DNA from 2 places in the Devosia sp. UYZn731 genome. Region 1 is predicted to be linked to the other one. Evidence: riboswitches for the same ligand, from Rfam matches in the RefSeq annotation. Region 1 holds a riboswitch; the other holds the start of a gene.
The links. A riboswitch is a leader RNA that binds a small molecule or an ion and turns the genes downstream of it on or off. The one in region 1 is predicted to bind cobalamin.
Positions count from the first base shown of each region.

Region 2: another riboswitch for cobalamin. It lies ahead of ABIB57_RS22195 (CbtB domain-containing protein); the one in region 1 lies ahead of metE (5-methyltetrahydropteroyltriglutamate--homocysteine S-methyltransferase).

Region 1 covers NZ_JBEPOL010000004.1:253,768-258,604, forward strand. Annotated here, with positions in the region: gene ABIB57_RS11855 (ABC transporter ATP-binding protein) at 1-69, shown strand, start outside; gene ABIB57_RS11860 (TOBE domain-containing protein) at 116-322, shown strand; gene ABIB57_RS11865 (DUF6314 family protein) at 331-756, shown strand; gene metE (5-methyltetrahydropteroyltriglutamate--homocysteine S-methyltransferase) at 760-3,012, opposite strand; cobalamin riboswitch at 3,203-3,390, opposite strand; cobalamin riboswitch at 3,517-3,670, shown strand; gene ABIB57_RS11875 (ribonucleoside-diphosphate reductase subunit alpha) at 3,778-4,837, shown strand, end outside.
Region 2 covers NZ_JBEPOL010000010.1:48,058-52,894, reverse strand. Annotated here, with positions in the region: gene ABIB57_RS22205 (DMT family protein) at 172-528, opposite strand; gene ABIB57_RS22200 (hypothetical protein) at 712-1,326, shown strand; cobalamin riboswitch at 1,426-1,696, shown strand; gene ABIB57_RS22195 (CbtB domain-containing protein) at 1,737-1,919, shown strand; gene ABIB57_RS22190 (CbtA family protein) at 1,953-2,705, shown strand; gene cobW (cobalamin biosynthesis protein CobW) at 2,702-3,757, shown strand; gene cobN (cobaltochelatase subunit CobN) at 3,862-4,837, shown strand, end outside.

The DNA of each region.
Region 1 (4,837 bases):
ACGGTGACGCTGGCGGGATCGATGGAAAGCGCAGTGGACATGCTTTTGAACGGGACGATGCAGAGCTGAGGCGATTTGTGCTAGGGTCTGGCGTCGCATTTAAAGGAAGAAGCTCATGAAGATCAGTGCCAGGAACCGCCTCAAGGGCGTCGTCACCGAAGTCGTCAAGGGCGCGACCACGGCCCATGTGCGGATCGATGTTGGCGGCTCGATCGTCACGGCATCGATCACCAATGAGGCGGTCGACGAACTGGGGCTGAAGGTTGGGCAGAGCGCCTACGCGATCGTCAAAGCCTCCGACGTCATGGTTGGCGTCGACTGATCGCGACCGTGCAGGCGGACGATTTACTGGGCCTGGTCGGCGATTGGTCGTTCAGGCGGTCGGTGACCGGCGGATCGATCATGACCGGGCAGGCGACGTTTGGTCGGGTCGGCGAGAATTGCCTGAACTATGCCGAGACGGGGATGCTGACCCTGGCGGATGGCAAGGATTATGCGTTCGAGCGGCGCTATATCTATGAGCTGCGCGGCGGCGGCTTTCGCGTGCTGTTTGACGAAAAGCCGCCGCGGTTGTTTCAGGATGTCGATCTCGGCCTGAGTGATGACACATGGATCGGCAGCGGCTTTCACAATTGTGCCCCCGATATCTATGCGTCCACCTACCGGTTCGATCTGCCCGTTGGGTTTCGCATTGCCCACGATGTGAGCGGGCCGCGCAAAGCCTATGCCATCGTCACAGACTATGCGCGGCGCTAGCGACTAACGGCGCAGGGCTTTGGCGGTCACGACAAGGTTCTCCAGCGCAGCCTCGACCTCGGGCCAGCCGCGGGTTTTGAGGCCGCAATCGGGATTGACCCAGAGTTGATCCGCCGGAATGCCCTGCGCTGCCTTACGCATCAGGGCTTCCATGTCCGCCTGGCTGGGAACGCGCGGCGAGTGGATGTCCCAGACGCCGGGCCCGATCTCATTGGGATATTTGAAGTCGCGGAAGGCTTCGAGCAGTTCCATGTCGGAGCGCGAGGTTTCGATGGAGATGACATCGGCGTCCATCTCGGCGATGGCGGGCATGATGTCGTTGAACTCGGCATAGCACATATGGGTGTGGATCTGCGTGGCGTCGGAGACCCCGGAAGCGGAGGCGCGGAAGCAGTCAACCGCCCAGCGGAGGTAGACGTCCCAATCGCTGTGGCGGAGCGGCAGGCCCTCGCGCAGGGCGGGCTCATCGATCTGGATGATGCCGATGCCGGCAGTTTCGAGGTCGATGACCTCGTCGCGGATGGCCAGCGCGATCTGGCGGCAGGTTTCCGAGCGAGGTTGGTCGACGCGCACGAAGCTCCATTGCAGGATGGTCACCGGGCCGGTCAGCATGCCCTTCATTGGACGGTCGGTGAGCGAGGCGGCATAGGCCGACCAGCGCACTGTCATCGGGGCAGGGCGGCTGACGTCGCCGTAGATCACCGGCGGCTTGACGCAGCGCGAGCCATAGGACTGGACCCAACCGTTCTTGGTGAAGGCAAAGCCGTCGAGCTGTTCGCCAAAGTATTCCACCATGTCGTTGCGCTCGAATTCGCCATGCACGAGCACATCGAGGCCGATGCGCTCCTGGATGCGCACGGCGCGTTCGGTTTCGGCTTGCAGGAAGGCGTCGTAGGTGGCGGTGTCGATCTGGCCCTTTTTGAAGGCGGCGCGCTGTTCGCGCACTTCGGCGGTTTGCGGGAAGGAGCCGATGGTGGTGGTGGGGAAGGGCGGCAACTTGTAGCGTTGGCGCTGTAAGGCACGGCGGGTGGAGAAGACGCCGCCGCGGCCGAGGGCGATTTTGGCGGCGGCGCGAGCCTTGACCTGCGGCTTGTGGATGCGGGCCGAGGCCTTGTGGGCGGCGATGGCGGCGGCGCTGGCATCGAAGGCGGCTTTGGCGGCGCCACGGCCTTTCTGCATGGCCAGGGTGAGGGCGCTGACTTCGGCCAGTTTTTGTTTGGCGAAGGCCAGCCAGGATCGCAGTTCCTCGTCTAGCGCGGTCTCGCCGTCGAGATCGACTGGGGTGTGGAGCAGCGAGCAGGAGGGGGCGATTTGCAGGCGGTCAGGGCCGATGGCGTCCCAGGCGGTGGTGATCAGGGCCAGTTGCCGGTCGAGATCGGCGCGCCAGATATTGCGGCCGTCGATGACGCCGACGGAGAGGGTTTTGTCGGCGTCGAGCAGCTTGAGGAGGTGGGGCAATTGTTCGGGCGCGCGGACCAGATCGATGTGGAGGCCCGAGACCGGGAGTTGCGTGGCGAGTTCTGCATTGTCGAGCAGCGCTCCGAAATAGGTGGCGAGCATGATGCGCGGACCGGCGGCGGACAGGGTCGCATAGGCCTGGCGCAGGGCGTGCTTTTGCGCGTCGGACAGGTCGAGGACCAGGATGGGTTCGTCGATCTGCACCCAGGTGGCGCCTTCGGCTTTGAGGGCGGCGAGCAGTTCGGCATAGAGGGGCAATACGCTATCGAGCAGCGACAGCGGGTCGAGGCTGCCATCCTTGGCCTTGGCGAGGCTGAGCCAGGTGACGGGGCCGACCAGCACGGGGCGGGTGTCGATGCCCAAAGCCTTGGCTTCGCGATAATGGTCGAGGGCTTTGGTGCTGGCGAGGTGGAAGCGCTGGCCGGTGTGAAGCTCGGGGACGATATAGTGGTAATTGGTGTCGAACCATTTGGTCATCTCCATGGCGGGCGCGGCGGCGGTGCCGCGGGCCATGGCGAAATAGAGCTGGTCCGGATCGGCGATGCCGGCAAAGCGCGGGGGAATGGCGCCGAGCATGGCGGTGGTATCGAGCATGTGGTCGTAATAGGCGAAGTCATTGGAGGGGATGATGTCGATGCCGGCATCGCGCTGGAGTTGCCAGTGGCGGGCGCGGAGCTGTTTGCCGGTGGCGTGGAGGGCGTCGGCGTGGGTCTCGCCCTTCCAGTAGGATTCGAGGCTCTTCTTGAGTTCGCGGTGCAGGCCGATGCGGGGAAAGCCGAGATTGGCGGATTTGGTCATGGTGGTGCCGATGCAAGGTTACGCGCCCGCCGGCGGGCCATAGGCCGCCACGGTCTGGGCGTCGAAAAACAATGAGGAACTAGGTTCGGAGCGTCAGGAGCGACGCATTCGGAACCGGGGCCTTGGTGCTATCGGCAGCAGGGAGATCGTCATGGCATGTCCTCGACCAGTCCACCCGACTGGCGTGTTGTGAGCGTTCAATCCCAAGGTAGGTCTCCTGGCTCGCGGGTGTGGCCGGATGCTCGCCTTCCCAGCTTGCGCCAGTGGCTTGATGAGCACCCGTCACCGCCTACAGTTGCGGGGGCAGCTCCGGACTGGGCAAAGCCGCACCGGATTCCCTGTTATCCCCTTGCGGGGACCATGGGCTGGACGACCATGCACTAGCGGCGGAAAGGCTGTCAATTGAGATATAAGGATTTCTTTATATCCCCGCTGTCCACAGCGGCGGTCGGTCGCCGGCAAAAATCCGTCACAAGTCATTGACGCGAATCGCGGGTAGGAACACAAGATATAGTGTGTCGTGGTCATCCGGGTCGCAAGGACGGGTGATAATAGGGAAGCTGGTGCGAACTTCGGTTCCAGTCCAGCGCTGCCCCCGCAACTGTGAAAGCGTGTTTCGGCACGCCAGCCAGATACCTGCCACGACAGGTTAATTCGTCCACGGCGGGGTGTCCGGTTGGTCGCATGCGAAGCCGTGGCCGCTCGACGGTCCCTTCGCGCGCGTCCCCATCCCCCGCTTCCACCTACGGGGTCTCTGGGGTCCACATGACTGAACTCGATATTGTTGAGCGCGCTGACACCGCTGTCGCGCAGTTTGCCTATGACGCTTCGGACCATCGGTCTGCGGCGGAGCCGGGCTATTCCATCATCAAGCGCAATGGCGGCACGGTGCCGTTCGATCCGTCCAAGATCGCGGTGGCGCTGACCAAGGCGTTTTTGGCCGTGGAGGGCAACAAGGCGGCCGCATCCCGCCGCGTGCATGAGATCGTCGAGGGGCTGAGCGGGGAGGTGTTTGCCGCGCTGAGCCGTCGCGCCAAGGACGGCCGCGTGTTCCATATCGAGGATGTGCAGGACCAGGTCGAACTGGCGCTGATGCGCGGCGAGCACCAGAAGGTGGCGCGGGCCTATGTGCTCTATCGCGAGGAGCATGCGAAAGCGCGCGCGGCCAGCAGGCCGGTGACAACTTCGGCTTCGGCGCTAAGCATGAAGCTGGCGGATGGCACTCTGGTGCCGCTGGATGAAGTGCGGTTGGCGACGGTGGTTGGCGAAGCCTGCGATGGGCTGGAGGGGACTTCGGCGCAGACCATTCTGGAGGAAGCCCGGCGCAATCTCTACAATGGCATTTCGCTGGACGAGCTGGCGCTCGCGCCGATTCTGGCGGCGCGGACACTGGTGGAGACCGAGCCGAATTATGCGCTGGTATCGGCGAGGCTGTTGCTGGACAAGCTACGCCGCGAGGCACTGAGCTATGTTTCCGGACGCACCGAACTGGCGACGCAGGCCGATATGGCGACGCGCTATGCGGAGTATTTTCCGGACTATCTGGCAGTTGGCATCAAGGCGGAGCTGATCGATCCGGAACTGGCGCGGTTCGAGCTCAAGCGCATCGCGGCGGCGATCAAGCCGGAGCGGGATATGCAGTTCCAGTATCTGGGGCTGCAGACGCTGTACGACCGCTATTTCCTGCATGTCGAGCGCACTGTGTTCGAGCTGCCGCAGGCGTTTTTTATGCGCGTGGCCATGGGGCTGGCGGTGCGCGAAATCGATCGCGAGGCGCGGGCGATCGCGTTTTATGACCTGCTGTCGAGCTTCGATTTCATGGCGT
Region 2 (4,837 bases), on a different contig from region 1:
GCGCCGTCGCACTCATCTGCGCCAGGCTAAAATTCCGCATGCGTCACCCACGTAATGTAATACAGTTACGTGTAACTTAGTAACGTCGCCAGAGTCAACCGCACCCTCGATCTGATCCCCTCCCCCTTGGGGCAGGGCCAGGTCGGGGGGAGCCATCCCCACGAGTGGAGCCTACTTTAACGGCCCCTTGAAAATAAAAAACGCCCCACCAAAAATCAGCGCAAACCCCACCGCATGGTTCCAGGTCAGCCGTTCGCCCAGGATGGTCACCGCGAAAATCACGAATACGCTCAGCGAAATCACCTCTTGGATGGTCTTGAGCTCCGCCCCGGTATAGGCGCCGTAGCCGATCCGGTTGGCCGGCACTGCCAGCCAATATTCGAATAGCGCAATGCCCCAACTGGTCATCACCGCCACCCACATCGCCATGGCTGGAAACTTCAAATGCCCATACCAGGCAAAGGTCATGAATACATTGCTCGCGATCAGCAGCCCGATCGGCGCGAGGGTGGCGAAGTTAAGGCCCATTTTGGCTCCAGCAGGGTAGGGGGATGACGCGACAACGCCAACGATCGGCAGGCTGTTCCAGCACCAGTTCTTTCGCCGCGATGAGTTGATCGGCGACGTTACTTTCAGCCCTCGTTCATATGCCGACTAGGCTATAATGAGACGACCCCGCCAAGGCAATTCTGTCCCAAAGGAAACCCCCTCATGCTCGCCCGCTTGTCCCTCGCCTTGCTCTGCGCCTGCCTTGTCGCCACCCCGGCTTTGGCCAAGGACAAAACCGCCTTTTCCTGCACCGGCGTTTTCGGCCCTGACAGTTCCGAGGCCCTGCTGAAGCAGACCTACGGTGCCGAAAACGTCGTCACCGGCCAGGTGCCCGGCGCCGAGGGGCAGGACATGCTCGCCACCACCGTATTCCCCAACGATCCGGACAAGACCCTGCAATTCGGCTGGATGAACGACGACACCCGCGAAGGCCTTGGCTTCGTGGACTTGCCACCCACGATGGACGGCCCCGGCGGCGTCCATGTCGGCATGACGGTCGCAGAAGTCCTCGCCCTCAATGGCAAGCCTTTCACCATTGGGGGCTTCTGGTGGGATTACGGCGGCTATGGCCAGATCGATCAAGGCACGCTCGCCAATGCCGACGATGCGAGCTGCTTCCTCTCGCTGCGCTTTACCCCGTCCGAAGAATATCCCCAGGATCTCAACGTGGATGCGGTCTCGGGCGAAGTCAGCATTCCGTCGGACGAACCCCTGCTCGAAAAGCTGGATGTGCGCGTCAGCGAAGTCACGGTCAGCTATGCCGGCCCCGCCGATTGAGCCGATCGGCAGCGGGGCGGATTGACCGCTCCGCCGCCGCGGCGTACACCAAACCTGTGTTGGTTCCCCGCGCCCGCTGCGGCAAGGGGATTCAAATTTTGAACCGTGACGATGGTTGGCCGAACCAGGCCAGGCGCTGTCGGGATCAAGATTAAAAGGGAATACGGTGCGGATTACCCATCAGGGGCCAAAACCGGAACTGCCCCCGCAACTGTAAGCGGTGCGCTCCTCTCATATGCCACTGGCGGCAAGCATCGGCCCGAAAAGTGCCACGCGGTTTTCGGACCGGCCGATGCTCAAAGTCACCGGGAAGGCGAGGGGAGCTGTATCCACCGCGAGTCAGGAGACCTGCCAACACATATCCGGGCGGAAAACGCCCACGCTTTCATATGCACACGGAGGGTGTTGCCTTGACCACTACTACCCAGACTGCCGGCATTGCCGGTCTGACCATCTCTCAACGGCTGATCGCCGGGGGCCTCGCCTTTCTCATTGGCATGACGCTGCTGTTCGGCGTCGGTTTCGCCAGTGACATGCGGCTGCACAATGGCGCGCATGATACCCGCCATTCCATGGGCTTCCCCTGCCACTAACCGTTTGCCGCCCAGCGGCTTGAGAGACACCAAATGAAACTCTTCCAGCGAATCTTTTTCGCTGCGGTCCTAGCCGGGCTCGCAGCAGGCCTCGTCATGTCCGCGCTCCAGCAATGGAAAGTCGCCCCCCTGATCCTGGCCGCCGAAGTCTACGAAAACGCCGAGCCCGCTTCTGCGCACGAGCACGCCGCCACCACCGACGCCGCAACAGCGCCCGTCGCCGCCGAAGCGCACGAGCACGACGAAAACGCCTGGGCGCCCCAGGATGGTTTCGAGCGCACTGCCTATACGGTCCTCGCCGATGTCCTTGGTTGCCTCGGCTTCGCCCTCGTTCTTGTTGCGGCCTCGGTCATCTTCAAGATCGAAATCACGCTCGCCAATGGCGTCGTCTGGGGCCTCTGCGGCTGGATCGCCTTCCATCTCGCCCCCGCTTTCGGCCTGCCGCCCGAACTGCCCGGCATGCCGGCGGCCGATCTGGTCGCCCGCCAAACCTGGTGGTGGGGCACTGTCATTGCCACCGCCGCGGCGTTCCTGCTGCTGGCCAAATGGCGCAATTCAGCCGCCATCGCCATCGCGGCTGCATTAATTCTCGTCCCCCACATCATCGGCGCACCCGCCCAGCCCGAGGAAGCCAGCAGTGTCCCCGCCCATCTGGCCACATCGTTTGCCGCCTCGGCGCTCACCGTCTCGGCCGTGTTCTGGCTGCTGGTCGGCCCCTTGATCGGCTTCTTCAATGAACTGCTGTCGCGGGCCGAAGCGCCCGCCGCCCGGAGTGTTCCCGCATGAGCAAGATCCCCACCACCGTCATCACCGGCTTTCTCGGTGCCGGGAAAACCACCCTCGTGCGCCACCTGCTGGCGCACGCCCCCAAGGGCAAGCGCATCGCCCTGATCATCAACGAGTTCGGCGATATCGGGGTCGACAAGGACATCCTCGCCGGCTGCGGCGACGATACCTGCCGCGAGGAGGATATGATCGAGCTGTCCAATGGCTGCATCTGCTGCACCGTGGCCGAGGATTTCATCCCCACCATGCAGGCTTTATTGGCCCGCCCCGACAAGTTCGACCACATCGTCATCGAAACCTCGGGCCTCGCTTTACCCCAGCCGCTGATCCGCGCCTTCAACTGGCCCGAGATCAAGGCGCAGGTAACCGTGGATGCCATCGTCACCGTCGCCGATGCGGCGGCGCTCGCCGAAGGCCGTTTCGCCTCCGACGAAGCCGCCATCGATGCCCTGCGCAAATCCGATGACATGCTCGATCACGAAACGCCCCTCGGCGAACTGTTCGAGGACCAGCTCTCGGCGGCCGACCTGGTCATCCTCAACAAGACCGACCTCGTCGATGCCGAAACCCTTGCCAAGGTCGAAGCTAGCCTCCGCGCCGAAATGCGTCCCGGCACCGGCCTGATCCACGCCCATAACGGCCATGTCGACATCGGCGCTCTCCTGGGCCTCGGGCTCGGCTCCGAGTCCGACATCGCCAACCGCCCCAGTCACCATGAGCTAGAGCATGGTGGCGAGGCCCATGAGCACGACGATTTCGACAGCTTCTCGCTCCGTTTCCCCTCGATCCTGGGCAAGGACGAACTCCTCGCCGCCATCGAAACCACCATCCGCTCCCACGACGTCCTGCGCCTCAAAGGCTTCGCCGCCATCCCCGGCGCCTCCGCCCGCCTCGCCATCCAGGCCGTCGGCCCCCGCCTCACCACCTATTTCGACCGCCCTTGGCGCAACGGCGAACTGCGCGAAACCGCCCTGGTCGTCATCGGCGAAAGCCCCCTCGACCACGCCGCCATCACCGCCAGCCTGCAAGCGGCCACCAAGGTCGCCGCCTGATTAGCTTGCGCGACAATGCCGAGACGAGCCGTCTCCCTCCCCCTCGTGGGGAGGGGACAGGGGTGGGGGGACCCGCCGACGCGATTTACGGCGGAGATTTCTAAATGCACCTCCTCTCCGCCCAGGCCGGCGCCATCCAGCAAGACGGCGAAGCCATCGATCTCGCTCAATCGCCCGGGGCGCTGATTTTTGCCTCCGCCGCCGATAGCGAACTGGCCATGCTCGCCGCCGCCGCCGACCGTGCTGGCGAAACCGAGTTGCGCCTCGCCAATACCCTGCGCCTCAGCCACAATCTCTCCGTCGATCTCTGGCTCGACCAGACTGTCGCCCACGCCCGCCTCGTCGTCCTCCGCCTCATCGGCGGCATCGCCTATTTCCAATACGGCGTCGACGAACTCACCGCCCTCTGCGCCAACGCCAGAATTCCCCTCGTCCTCCTCCCCGGCGACGCCAATCCCGACCCCATCCTGCAAGCTCGCTCCACCATCCACCCCGACGACTGGCAGCGCCTGCACGCCCTCCTCATCGCCGGCGGCCCCGACAACGCCGATACCCTACTGCGAGCGTTTCGAACCGTCGCCGCCTCTTCCTCACCTCGCCCCTCCGGGGCGAGGTCGACGGCGCAGCCGTCGGGTGAGGGGGCCTCGCTTGCTTCCTTAACGCTCACCCCCTTCGCCCGCTTCGGTCTCTGGCACCCCGCCCTCGGCATGACCAACGAGCCCTCCCTGCGCGCGCATCTCTCGGCTTCATCGTCTCCCTCCCCCTTGTGGGGAGGGATCAAGGGTGGGGGTGAGCCAAGCACTCAAGCGCCAGCGAACTTCATCCCCATCCTCTTCTACCGTGCCGCCCTCGAAGGAGCCGGCACCGCCACCATCACCGCCCTCATCGTCGAACTGGAGCGCCAGCACCTCGCCCCAGTCCCCATCCTCGTCTCCTCGCTCAAGGAAGCCCCCTGCGTCCGCTTCGTCCAGAACGTGCTGACCGCCTTCCCCCCCTCCGCCATTTTCAACCTCACCGGCTTCGCCCTCGGCCTCGATACCCTCGACGCCAAGTCCAACCCCTTTTCCACCACCGACGCCC